DNA from 2 places in the Exiguobacterium sp. UBA7533 genome. Region 1 is predicted to be linked to the other one. Evidence: a T-box and tRNA genes for the amino acid it is inferred to sense, from the RefSeq annotation. Region 1 holds a T-box; the other holds one or more tRNA genes.
What was found. A T-box is a leader RNA that pairs with one kind of tRNA and senses whether it is charged. The one in region 1 lies ahead of alaS (alanine--tRNA ligase), so its partner is inferred to be a tRNA-Ala.
Positions count from the first base shown of each region.

Region 2: it has a tRNA-Ala gene. The T-box ahead of alaS (alanine--tRNA ligase) is inferred to sense a tRNA for this amino acid. The anticodon was not compared.

Region 1 covers NZ_DLMP01000001.1:296,352-299,776, forward strand. The annotation lists gene alaS (alanine--tRNA ligase) at 1-1,146, opposite strand, end outside; T-box leader at 1,204-1,414, opposite strand; gene B2U10_RS01555 (ATP-dependent RecD-like DNA helicase) at 1,457-3,425, opposite strand, start outside.
Region 2 covers NZ_DLMP01000018.1:181,775-185,199, forward strand. The annotation lists gene B2U10_RS15425 (S8 family serine peptidase) at 1-1,568, opposite strand, end outside; tRNA gene B2U10_RS15430 (tRNA-Ala) at 1,791-1,866, opposite strand; gene tatC (twin-arginine translocase subunit TatC) at 1,971-2,750, opposite strand; gene B2U10_RS15440 (twin-arginine translocase TatA/TatE family subunit) at 2,758-2,955, opposite strand; gene B2U10_RS15445 (redox-sensing transcriptional repressor Rex) at 2,955-3,425, opposite strand, start outside.

The DNA of each region.
Region 1 (3,425 bases):
TTTAGAATTCTGAGCCACCGTGTTCAAGATTGCAAGACCGTCATGAAGCGTCTCATGGAAACGTTCTTCTTCGTTTTTAATGACGCGTTTGATGAAGTCCGCTTTTTCCGGAACTTGTGGGTAGAAGTCAACCATGACGTTCCCGACCGTATCAACGAGTTCATACATGAACGGACGTTCGATCCCAAGCATTTTCGCATAACGAACCGCACGGCGTAGTAAACGACGAAGGACATATCCACGTCCTTCATTCGAAGGAAGAGCACCATCACCGATCGCAAATGATACAGTACGGATGTGGTCTGCGATGACTTTGAATGCTACATCAAGTTTCGAATCATCACGGTAGATCTTGCCGCTGATTTCTTCTGTCTTATGAATGATCGGCATGAACAGATCCGTATCGAAGTTCGTCGGCACGTCCTGCATGACACACGCCATCCGTTCGAGTCCCATCCCAGTATCGATGTTTTTACGCGGAAGTTCCGTGTAGTTGCCGTGTCCGTCGTGGTTGTACTGACTGAAGACGATATTCCAGATCTCGAGATAGCGTTCGTTTTCGCCACCTGGATAAAGTTCTGAATCGTTCGGATCGTCTCCGAAAGCTGGACCACGATCGAAGAAGATTTCCGTATTCGGACCAGATGGACCTTCACCGATTTCCCAGAAGTTATCTTCAAGCGGAATGATCCGCTCAGCCGGTACACCGAGTTCAAGCCAGATTTGACGCGCTGCATCATCTTCCGGATGAATCGTGACCGAAAGACGTTCTGGGTCAAGACCGTACCAGTCATCACTCGTCAAGAGTTCCCAACCCCATTTGATTGCATCTTCACGGAAGTAATCACCGACAGAGAAGTTTCCAAGCATCTCGAAGAACGTATGGTGACGCGCTGTTTTCCCGACGTTTTCGATATCGTTCGTCCGGATTGATTTTTGTGCGTTGACGATACGTGGATTATCAGGAATGACACGACCATCAAAATATTTCTTGAGTGTTGCAACACCCGAGTTGATCCACAAGAGCGATGGATCCTCGACCGGCACGAGTGAAGCACTCGGTTCGATCGCATGCCCTTTGCTTTGGAAGAAATCAAGATACATCTGACGGATTTGTGCACCCGTTAATGGTTTTAGAGCTTTCATGAACAGTTACCTCCATTGGTTTTATTTGGACGCAAAAAAGCGATGCTTTCATCCCTGAAAAGGGACGAAAGCATCGCTTCCGTGGTACCACCCTCGTTCGTAAGCAACCTATTGCCTACCTCGAACATCTGATAACGGGGATGACCCGCAGGTGTTTACACCCGACTCCGGAAGGAGCTTCAAAGGGACTCGAGAAAGTGATTGCAGCAGACTCACTTCTCTCTGGACTCGAGTTTTCCTTTTACTTATCTTCCATCAACGTGTTACGTCCATTCATCTATCGTGATTATTACCTATCGAACAGCATCCGTCAAGTCTTTGTCACCCCACCGAGTCGTTCGATCAATCGTGTTCGGCGCCGGGGTTCCTCTTCTTGCGACGCTTTATGGAACGCACGCGGATCACCGAATAATAACAAACTCGATTTTGCCCGAGTAACTGCCGTATAAATTAAATTTCGGGAATGTTTGAACGCCCCCGTGAAATAGACCGGCATCAAGACGATCGGAAACTCAGATCCTTGCGCTTTGTGGATCGTAATCGCATAGGCGTGCGTGAATTGATCCCAGTCACTCCGGTTGTACTCGACCTCCGTCTGATCGAACCGGGCGATGATTTTATCGACTTTATCGACATTCTCTTTAGCGAAGAAGATATTGACGATTTCGCCGATATCTCCGTTATAGACGTTTTCTTCCGCATTGTTGACGAGCTGGAGAATCTTGTCCCCGGTCCGGTAAATCCGCGTTCCTTGTTTGACTTCCCGTTTCTTCGGTTCCTCCGGGTTATAGACGCGTTGCAAGGCGACATTCAATTCGTCGATCCCGACCTGACCCCGGTAGGTCGGCGCGAGGACCTGTACATCGAATTTCGAGTAGCCTTTTGCGAGTGCTTTTTCCGCGAAGGCCGAGATGCCCCGTAACGTCTCTTGCGGAGACGCAGTATAGAAGCGGCGATCCGCAAGTGGTGATAACAAATCAGCAGACGTCGTCCGGTTCTTCAAATCGTGCGCAAGACGCAATATCGAAGAATCTTCTGCTTGACGATGGACGACGTTCAAACGGACGACGGGAATTCCTTCCGTATCCATCAAGTCTGCCAGCACCTGTCCTGGACCGACGGATGGCAATTGATCGCGGTCACCGACGAACAAGATCTTCATGCCATTCGGGACGGCGCGAAGCAAACTCGATAACAAGTAGATATCAATCATCGACGATTCATCGATGATCAGTACTTTTCCCGTGATCGGCTGATCCTCATTCAGTTGGAAGTTCGTTCCGTCATACTTTAAGAGACGGTGAATCGTCATCGCCGGTACATCTGTTGCTTCCGATAGACGTTTAGCGGCACGTCCCGTTGGTGCAACAAGGACGTATGGATAGACATCCCCTGTCTTGACGCGACTCTTCTCAAGCGGCCAGTCATGAATTTCTTGCAACGCATGCAAAATTCCCTTGATGACAGTCGTCTTACCGGTACCCGGTCCACCAGTCAAGACCATCAGCGGCGCTTTGACCGCTAACTCGATCGCTTCTCGCTGTTGCGCGGCATATTCCATGCCAAACTGTTCTTCGAGGTGCCCGATTGCTTCAAGAATCGTCGCGACATCGACTTCCTGTTCGGCACCGTTTGCCATGACGCGTGCTAGCTCCTTCGCCGCTCGGACTTCCGCATAAAAGATCGTCGGTAAATACAAGCAACCTTCTTCAAGCTTGACCTTATCTTCAGCGAGCAACAGTTCGATCGCTTGTTCCAGCCGCTCTCCCGGATCTTCCCCTAGCAGACGGGGTGCCCGTTGCAACAGAGAGTCGACCGTCGCGAAGGCATGTCCCTCGCCCGCTTCTTGTTCTAATATATGCATGATCGAAGCAGCGACACGCTCTGGATGTAGCCCGACAAGTCCGAGGTGCGCGGCAATATGATCGGCTGTCTTAAAGCCGATCCCGTTTACTTCATACATCAAGGAATACGGATTCTCCCGAATCCGTGCCATGGCGTCGCCCTCGTACGCGGCATAGATCTTTGCCGCTAGCTTCGGTGTGACATCAAACGGTGCTAAGAACAGCATCAACTGATCGACACCGTATAACGTGGCGAGTCGATTCAATATGATGTCGGCTTGTTTTTGTTTCAACCCAGGCACCTGATTCAGTACCCGTTCATCTTTCAAAATGAGATCCACTGCGTCTTCTCCAAGAGCATCGACGATATTTTTCGCTGTTTTCGGACCAATGCCGGTGAACGAACCATTCGTCAAGAAGCGGATCGTCGCATGT
Region 2 (3,425 bases), on a different contig from region 1:
TTTGCTTTTGCTTCGAGATCATTCCCGTCCGCGATGCTAAGCGTCACGAGTGGAATCGTCGGATTGTTGAGCGCCATGCTGACGTAATCCCCATGATCGACTTTACCACGGACGATGACACCTGCTGCGCCTTGCTTCTCAGCTTCTGCTTGAATCATGCTGTAGTTAAAATCACCTGTCCGCACGACGAAGACGACTTTCCCTTTGACGTCTTTACCTTCATAGTTCGAAGCTTGACCGTCACCGACATACACGACATCCTTCTTCTCTTTATCGAAGACGGCAATCGGATTCGGCGAATCTTGTTTTTGGTATGCCAAATAACCGGCATCCTGACCGTCGATCGTCAGCGCCATGCCTTCAAGCGTCAATTTCGTATTTTCGAGTGACGCGACTTGGAGCGCCTGGCTCGTCAATCCTGGTGCACCAACGACACCGATATCCGGGTTTGCTGTATATGGATTACCCGCACCATGACCTGCAAACGCCGAGTTACCAGCAGAGATCGCACACAAGATACCGTTGTTCATCGCGTTGACGATCGCGCGTTGCTCCGGATCATCTGCATTGACGAACGATGCCGTCGAACCCAGGCTCATGTTGATGACGTCCGCTCCAAGTGCGATGGCATCATCGATTGCTTTGATGTAGATATCACTAAATGTCGATGGCATCCCTGGATCGTTACCGAAGACCTTCATCGCAAGGAGCTGTGTTTCTGGAGCGACCCCTTTAATGCCGCCGTTCGCTTCATCCCCGTTTGCTCCGACCGTACCTGCGACGTGCATCCCGTGCATCGATGCCCCCGCACCTAAGTCACGGATTTCGCTGTCGTGATCGGCATAGTTATAGCCGTACGGTACTTTTTCCGTGAAGTACTTTCCTTTTAAGCCTTTTGTTTCTTTCGCACTCTCGACCTTCGAAGAGGTTAAATCCACCTTTGTCTCTGGACTCAAGACCATGTCCTTGTGCGATGGATCAATCCCCGTATCGATGACCGCGACGACGGTTCCTTCCCCTTTGAAGCCATAGTCCTGCCACGTTTCCTTCGCATTGACCATGTCCTTGCTGTACAGCATGTCTGGCTTGGCACCTTTATCGACGGTTGGGCGCGCATATTCGTGCGCGATATGTACACTTTTGACTCCGTCGAGTTGTTTGATATCTTCGATGTCACCGAACTTCACTTCACCACTGAATCCGTTGATGACGGTTGTGAAGCTTTCTTTATATGTAACAGGAATCGCCTTTTTAGCGATAGCTGACTTGACTGATTTTTGGACGCTGACGAGTCGATCCTTGATCGATTCCTTTTCGGCATTACTCAATGTGCTATACCGCTTGTTTTGAGCTTGGGCGATTTGAATCGCCGGTTTTTGTTCCATCTCAATGACGACTCGGACTTTATCCGATTGTTTGTAGTTCTTTTCTTGCCCCGATTTCTTCAGTGAGAGCGCCTGCGGTTTTTGACCCGTCTCTTTGTCTTGCGAGGACAGTGCACCTTGCGCACTGACTAGATTGGAAGACGTCATTAAGACGGCTGCCATAAGTGCAATCTTCTTCTTCATGCGTTCGTTTCCCCTTTTCTGTAAAACCATAGTAGTAATACTAATAAAACAGTTTAAAGAAAATTCTGTATTTTTAGTTTAATGAAGTTAATGGAAATAAACAATTTATATTTGTCTATTTTTTTAATTTATTTCTTTTTGGTGACATTTTATATTTGGAAGGAATTTAACTGGGAACATAAAAAAACTCCTCGAGCACTCGAGGAGTTGAACGTATGCACTTGGTGGAGACTATCGGGATCGAACCGACGACCTTTTGGCTGCCAGCCAAACGCTCTCCCAGCTGAGCTAAGCCCCCATGAATTATCTTTAGTATACGCATCGCTAACTGCTTTATCAATATAAACATAACGCTTTCATAAAAAAGAATTCCTCCCGAAATTGCTGGAAGGAATTCACGATTCATTTATTCAATTCACGCATCAAATCCGCCTGTCGTTCAAGCTCTGCCTGTTGCTCGAGGATCAAGACCTTTTTATACGTCCGCGCAGAAATCAAGATACTGATTTCATAGAGAACGAACAACGGCACTGAGATCATCAAGTGTGACGTCACGTCCGGCGGTGCGATCAATGCCGCAACGACGAACAGCGCGAAATACGCATATTTCCGATTCTTTCGCATGAAATATGGCGTCACAAGACCAAGACGTGTCAGGAACATCGTCACGACCGGCAATTGGAAGAGAAGACCAAACGGCATCGTCAACCGGATCAAGAAACTGAAGTAGTTTTCGACCCCGATGACTTGCTCGATCCCCAATTCTTTCCCGAGATCCGTTGAGACTTCGAGCAAGAAAGGAAGCAACCAGAAATACGAGAAGGCTACACCAGCCAAAAATAGAAAGAAGATGACTGGAATATATGTCAGTGTTGCTTTTTGTTCCTTTTCATAAAGCCCTGGTCGGACGAATGCCCACAGTTGATACATCCAGAACGGTGACGCTAAAATCAGCGCGATGATGAACGCAAGATTCAAATACAACATTAAAGGATCGGCGACGTTGAAGGCATTTAATCCGATACCGAGCTCTTTTAAGTCCGCTTGCAGAAAACGGACGAGCGGTCGGACGAGCGGAAATGCGACAGCGAACAGGACGACGACGATGAGGAGCGACCAGACAATCCGCTTACGCAGTTCGTCTAGGTGCGACGTCATGCTTTGTTCTTGATCAACCGTCATGATTCAATCACTTCTCTTTCGGTTCGTCCTTTTTATCGTCGTCCATGATGCCGTTCGTGGCATTCTTGAACTCTTTCAATGTTTGACCGGCAGCACGACCGAATTCCGGTAACTTCTTCGGTCCGAAGATGATCAACGCGACGACAGCAATTAATCCGATACTCGCAGGTCCGATACCTAACGTGAGCGGGATAAGGTTTTCCATTATGATTTCACTCCTTCAGCTGATTGCGAATAATGCTTCATGAAATAAACTAACGACTGCAACTCGATCGATAAATCGATGTGATGAACCCGAACGCTCGCTGGCACGTTCAACCGTGCAGGCGTGAAGTTCAGAATGCCTGTCACACCATACTCGACTAACTCATCCGCTACTGACTGTGCGAACTGGGATGGAACCGTCAAGATGGCGACATCGACCTGATTCGCTTCGATTTGTTCTTTCATGTCCGAAACATGATAGATTGGAACGTCATGCGTCGTTGTTCCGACCTTCTCTTCGTCCGCATCAAACGCAACGACTATCCGAGTACTATTATTCTTTAAAAAGTTATAATTTGCAAACGCTGTTCCGAGATGACCGACCCCGATCAAGGCGACATTCGTCACCTCATCTTGATTCAAGGTTTTCCGGAAAAACGTTAAGAGATGTTGAACGTTATATCCATACCC